DNA from 2 places in the Streptomyces sp. NPDC087215 genome. Region 1 is predicted to be linked to the other one. Evidence: riboswitches for the same ligand, from Rfam matches in the RefSeq annotation. Region 1 holds a riboswitch; the other holds the start of a gene.
What was found. A riboswitch is a leader RNA that binds a small molecule or an ion and turns the genes downstream of it on or off. The one in region 1 is predicted to bind ZMP and ZTP.

Region 1 (3,167 bases):
CGGGACGAGGGCGGCGAGCGCGGCACGCACGGCGTGACGCAGACGGAGTCTCGGCATGGCCGCATCATTGGCCTAGACCAACTGTCGTGTCAATGGCCCGAGTTGGCCAGAAAACTCCGTCGTGGGCCCGCCATCCTCCCCGGAGGGCCGGACCCCGGCCTCCCGCCGCCGTACGACTCCACCGCCGCCCGGCCACGGGCCACACCAGCCCCCGGCCACCGGGCACGCCGGGGCCTGCCCGGCCACCGGGCACGCCCCGGCCACCGGGTGCGCCCGGCCCCCACCGGGCGCACCCGCCCCCGGTCCTCCTCAGCCCTCCGACAGGACCTCCCGCAACTGCTCCAGACCCCAGTCCAGGTCCTCCTTCGAGATGACCAGCGGTGGCGCGATCCGGATGGTCGAACCATGGGTGTCCTTCACCAGGACGCCCCGCTCCATCAGCCGCTCCGAGATCTCCCGGCCCGTGCCCCGCGACGGCGCGATGTCCACCCCGGCCCACAGCCCGCGCCCGCGCACCGCCTCCACCGCCCCGTCGCCCAGGAGCAGCCCCAGCTCCGCGTGCAGATGCTCGCCCAGCTCCGCCGCCCGCTCCTGGTACTCGCCGGTCCGCAGCATCGCGATCACCTCCAGGGCCACCGCGCAGGCCAGCGGGTTCCCGCCGAACGTCGACCCGTGCTCGCCCGGCCGGAACACGTCGAGCACCGACCGGTCCGCGACCACCGCAGACACCGGCACCACACCGCCGCCCAGCGCCTTCCCCAGGATGTACACGTCCGGCACCACCCCCTCGTGCTCGCACGCGAACGTCCGGCCCGTCCGGCCCAGACCCGTCTGGATCTCGTCCGCCATGAACAGCGCGTTCCGCCGGAGCGTCAGCTCCCGCACCCCCGCCAGATAGCCCGCGGGCGGCACCAGCACCCCCGCCTCGCCCTGGATCGGTTCGAGCAGCACCGCCACCGTGTTCTCGGTGACCGCCGCCTCCATCGCCGTCAGGTCCCCGTACGGCACGATCTCGAACCCCGGCGTGTACGGCCCGAAGTGGTCCCGCGCCTCATGGTCCGAGGAGAAGCTGATCACCGTCGTCGTCCGGCCGTGGAAGTTGTTCGCCGCGACCACGATCTTCGCGTGCCCGTCCGGCACGCCCTTCACCTCGTACCCCCACTTCCGGGCGGTCTTCACGGCCGTCTCCACGGCCTCCGCGCCCGTGTTCATCGGCAGCACCGCCTCCTTGCCGCACAGCTCGGCGAGCCCGGCGCAGAAGTCGGCGAAGCGGTCGTGGTGGAAGGCGCGCGAGGTCAGCGTCACCCGGTCCAGCTGGGCCTTCGCCGCGTCGATCAGGCGCCGGTTGCCGTGCCCGAAGTTCAGCGCCGAGTAACCGGCCAGCATGTCGAGGTAGCGGCGCCCCTCGACATCGGTCAGCCAGGCGCCGTCCGCCGTCGCGACGACGACCGGCAGGGGATGGTAGTTGTGAGCGCTGTGCGCCTCCGCGGAAGCGATCGCGTCTTGTGTGCCCGACACGGGATCTCCGTTCGTCCTGCGGCTCGGGGGACGACCCCCGACGAGGGGGTGTGGCCCCTGTTTCTATCGTCGCTCGGATGCCGGACGGGGAAACCTCGCGCGCGGCGCGCCCGCTACGCTGAAAACACGCACGGCGACTGGCGTACGGGGAAGCGACCCCGGGGGAGCCGTGCGCGGCAGACCACACGGGACGCCGCCCGCCTGGGCGTCACGGGACCGATGTCCCGGTGGCGCCGCGCTCCGCACGCCGTCCCCGGGACCCCCGAAGCCCGGAGGACACCACCGTGACCGCTCCGCAGCACCCCGCACTCACCGCCGCCGACCCCGAGCTCGCCGCCCTCGTCGGCGCCGAGGAACGGCTCCAGGCCGAGACCCTCCGTCTCATCCCCAGCGAGAACTACGCCTCCGCCGCCGTCCTCGAAGCCTCCGGCACCGTCCTCCAGAACAAGTACAGCGAGGGCTACCCCGGACGCCGCTACTACGAGGGCCAGCAGAACATCGACCTGATCGAGACCCTCGCCGTCGAACGGGCCAAGGCCCTCTTCGGCGTCGGCCACGCCAACGTCCAGCCCTACTCCGGGTCCCCGGCCAACCTCGCCGTGTACCTGGCGTTCGCCGAGCCCGGCGACACCGTCATGGGCATGGCCCTGCCCATGGGCGGCCACCTCACCCACGGCTGGGGCGTCTCCGCCACCGGCCGCTGGTTCCGGGGCGTCCAGTACGGCGTCCGCCGCGACACCGGGCGCGTCGACCTCGACGAGGTCCGCGACCTCGCCCTGCGCGAACGCCCCAAGGTGATCTTCTGCGGCGGCACCGCGCTGCCCCGCACCGTCGACTTCGCCGCCTTCGGGGAGATCGCCCGCGAGACGGGCGCCGTCCTCGTCGCCGACATCGCGCACATCGCCGGGCTCGTCGCGGGCGGCGCCCACCCCTCTCCCGCCGGACACGTCGACGTGATCTCCACGACCACCCACAAGACCCTGCGCGGCCCGCGCGGCGCCCTCCTCATGTCCCGCGAGGAGCACGCCAGGGCCCTCGACAAGGCGGTCTTCCCCGGTCTCCAGGGCGGCCCGCACAACCAGACCACCGCCGCCATCGCCGTCGCCCTGCGCGAGGCGTCCGGGCCCGGCTTCCGCGACTACGCCCACGCGGTCGTCGCCAACGCCCGCGCCCTCGCCGAAGCGCTCCTGGCCCGGGGCTTCGACCTGGTCTCCGGCGGCACCGACAACCATCTGATCCTGATCGACCTCACCGGCCGGGACGTCCCCGGCAAGACCGCCGCGCGGGCCCTCGACCGGGCCGGGATCGTCGTGAACCACAACACGGTCCCGTACGACTCCCGCACGCCCTTCGACCCCTCCGGCATCCGCATCGGCACCCCGGCGCTCACCTCCCGGGGCCTCGGCACGGAGCACATGGCCGCCGTCGCCGACTGGATCGACCGCGCCGTCAAGGCCGCCGGGACCGGCGACGAGGACACCCTCACCGCCGTCCGCGCCGAGGTCGCCGACCTGATGGCCCTCCACCCGGCACCCGGCCTCCCGGTCTGACCGGCCCGCCACCGACCCGGTCTGACCGGCTCACGACCGACCCGCGCGGCCCGGCTCACGACCGGGCCGCGCGGCCCGACCGCCGCCGCGCCATGCACC
Region 2 (3,167 bases), on a different contig from region 1:
CGGGACGACCGGCACGCCGAACCGGCGGGCGCGCCGGGCGGCCGGACCGGGCCGGGGCGCGCCGAGCCGGGTGAACCGGACGGACCACCCGGAGTCGGCCCCGGACGCATGCGGGGGTACGGGCACGGGATCGCTCGGCCGGACGGACCCACGCTCGTGCGGAGGCACGGGCACGGGATCACGCGGGCGTACGGGCACGGGCTCGTGCGGAGGTACGGACTCCGGTGAGTCGGACGATTCGCCCCGCACCAGCGGCACACCCGATACGGGCGGTTCTCCCGGAGCGGGCGTCTCGGGCGCGGTCGGCTCGTGGTCCGGTGACGGCGTGGCGGGCGGCGGCGTGGCGGGCGGCGGGTGGGACACGCCGTCCAGGTTCGCCCGTCGGCGGCCTCGCGGCCACCCCTTTTCGGCCACCGCACCGTGCGCGTACAGAACCGTGACAATCGCCGACCGCGCCCCGGCCCACCGCCTCCCCGGCGCCCGCCCCGCCATCACCCGGCCTGCGGACCCAGCTGACGCTCCGCGCCCTCGACCGTCTGGGCGAGGAGCACGGCGATGGTCATCGGGCCGACACCGCCGGGGACCGGGGTGATCAGAGAGGCGCGCTCGGCGGCCGAGGCGAATTCGACGTCGCCGATGTTGCCCGGGTTGTACCCGGCGTCCACGACGACGGCGCCGGGCTTGATGTCGGCGCCCTTGATGAAGTGGGGCCGTCCGACGGCGGCCACGAGGATGTCGGCCTCGCGGACCACGGAGGAGAGGTCCTCGGTACGGGAGTGGCAGTAGGTCACGGTGGCGTCCCGGCCGAGGAGGAGCAGTCCGGCGGGCTTGCCGAGGATCGCGCTGCGGCCGACCACGACGGCCCGCTTGCCGCGCGGGTCGACGTCGTAGGCGTCGAGGAGGCGCATGATGCCGCCCGGCGTACAGGAGACGAAGCCCGGCAGGCCGAAGCCCATGGCCGCGAAGGACGCCATGGTCACACCGTCGACGTCCTTCTCCGGGGCGATCGCCTCGAAGGCGGCGCGTTCGTCGATGTGCGGGCCGACGGGGTGCTGGAGGAGGATGCCGTGGACCTCGGGGTCGGCGGAGAGCGCGCTGATCGCGGCGACGAGCTCCTCGGTCGTCGTGGCGGCGGGCAGTTCGATGTGCCGGGAGCGGATTCCGGCCTTGGCGCACCGGTTCTGCTTCATCTTCACGTACGTCACGGAGGCCGGGTCCGCGCCGACGAGGACCGTCGCGAGACAGGGGGTGACGCCGGTGCGGCGGGTGATCTCGGCGGCGCGGGCGGCGGTCTCCTCGACCGTGCGGCGAGCGAGGGCCGTACCGTCCATGAGGGCGGCGGTGCTGGTGGACATGGCAACTCCTGGGCGTCGTGTCTGACGGTGGTTCGCCCAGGCGCACGGCATCGGACGGGCGCCGCGCCGGGCGCGGTCCCGCCGGGCCGCTCCCCGGTGGTGATCCACCTCAAGCGCCAGTCACGGCCCGGCCCCACTGTACGTGAGCATGACGGAGAGGGGCCGGGGGCGGGTGGTGGAGCAGCGGGATGCCACAGGGGCCTCGGGACGGAATCGGACATGGAGTCGCCCGGGGCCAGGTGGGCCCGGCCCCGGGCGGCCGGTCCCGTACGGCGCGCCGCCCCGCGAAGCCCGCCGCGCGGGCGGGCGTCGGCCTCGGTGAGCCGTCTCCTACGGGCCGGGCGAGCCGGGCGCCCCGTACGAGCCGAACGGCCTTCGGTGCTGCGGGGATTCCGCACGGGCGACGGCGGGAGGACGGCGAGTGGGAGGACCGTGGGCAGGGGAACCGTTCCTGCGTGGTCCGTGCTGTTCCGGCCGACTCACGAACGGGTCCCGGTCGGACTTCCGGCGGACTCCCGGCGGACTCCGGGGCAGCTGCCGACCGGCTCACGGTCGGCTCTCGACCGGCTCACGGTCGGTGCCAGGTCAGCGCCCGGCCGACTCCTGTTCGACTCCCGGAGGAGGCCCCTCCGCCCCACCCGTCACACCACTCCCTCCGCAAGGGCGAGTCCCGGACACGCGCCCATCGCCTGGCCGCCGAGAAGCTTGTCGGCGGCTCGCACCCGCACGACGATGAGCGCGACGGGCCGGGACGACCTCGACGAGGAGGCCGAGTTGGGCGGTATGCGGATGGCAGGGCGGGCGGACACGGTGACGGGGCGGGAGCCGGGCGCCGGAGGCCCGGACCCGGGGACTCCCCGCTCCGGGGACCGCCCACCCCCCGCTCCCGACGGCACACCCCCGGATTCCGAGAGCCTCCCACCCGTCACCGGGACCGCCGGAGCGGGTGCCCGGAAGGTGCGTCCCCTGGTCGCCGCCTCGTGGCGGCGTTCGGCACGCGCGCGCGTGAGCCCTGACGGGGCCGCGCGGGTCGAACTGGACGGGGACGAGCTGGCGGCGCACCGGGACGCGCATCCGCTGGCCGCCGCGATGCCGGTGGTCCGTGAGCTGATGGGCGCGTACGCGGCGGACGGCGAGCACTTGGTGGCGGTCTGCGACGCGGCCGGGCGGATGCTGTGGGTCGAGGGGCATCCCTCCGCGCTGCGCCGGGCGCGGCGGATGAACTTCGTGGCCGGGGCCCGCTGGTCGGAGGCTGCGGTGGGGACGAACGCGCCCGGCACCGCGCTCGCCGTGGACCGGCCCGTGCAGGTGGTCGCCGCCGAGCACTTCCGGCATCCGGTGCGCGCGTGGACCTGCGCCGCCGCCCCGGTGCACGATCCGCACAGCGGCCGGGTGCTCGGCGCGATCGACATCACGGGCGGCAGCGGGCTCGCGCACCCGCACAGCCTGGGCTTCGTCCAGGCGGTGGCGCGGGCGGCGGAATCACACCTGGCCCTCGCGGGACCCGCCCCCGAGCCGGGACGGCTGCGTCTGACGGCACTCGGCCGGGACGAGGCCGTGCTGTCGGTCGACGGGCGCCGGACGAGGCTGAGCAGACGGCACAGCGAGATCGTGGTGGTCCTCGCGCACCGCGCGGAGGGGGTGGGCGGCGAGGAACTCCTCACGCTGCTCTACGAGGACGAGTCGGTGACCCCGGTGACGCTGCGGGCGGAGCTGTCCCGGCTGCGTTCCGTCCTGGGTCCGGAGGTGCTGCGCTCGCGTCCGTACCGGCTGGCGGGCACGGTGGACGCCGACTTCGCGGCGGTGGACCGG

Region 2: it holds a riboswitch for ZMP and ZTP, as region 1 does, so the genes downstream of both, ACIO92_RS30395 (bifunctional 5,10-methylenetetrahydrofolate dehydrogenase/5,10-methenyltetrahydrofolate cyclohydrolase) here and glyA (serine hydroxymethyltransferase) in region 1, are expected to answer to the same signal.

Annotation. Positions count from the first base shown of each region.
Region 1 covers NZ_JBIUZD010000004.1:90,111-93,277, reverse strand. Annotated here, with positions in the region: gene ACIO92_RS13215 (polysaccharide deacetylase family protein) at 1-57, opposite strand, end outside; gene rocD (ornithine--oxo-acid transaminase) at 310-1,518, opposite strand; ZMP/ZTP riboswitch at 1,642-1,732, shown strand; gene glyA (serine hydroxymethyltransferase) at 1,803-3,068, shown strand.
Region 2 covers NZ_JBIUZD010000017.1:127,152-130,318, forward strand. Annotated here, with positions in the region: gene ACIO92_RS30390 (hypothetical protein) at 1-126, opposite strand, end outside; gene ACIO92_RS30395 (bifunctional 5,10-methylenetetrahydrofolate dehydrogenase/5,10-methenyltetrahydrofolate cyclohydrolase) at 492-1,355, opposite strand; ZMP/ZTP riboswitch at 1,383-1,489, opposite strand; gene ACIO92_RS30400 (GAF domain-containing protein) at 2,088-3,167, shown strand, end outside.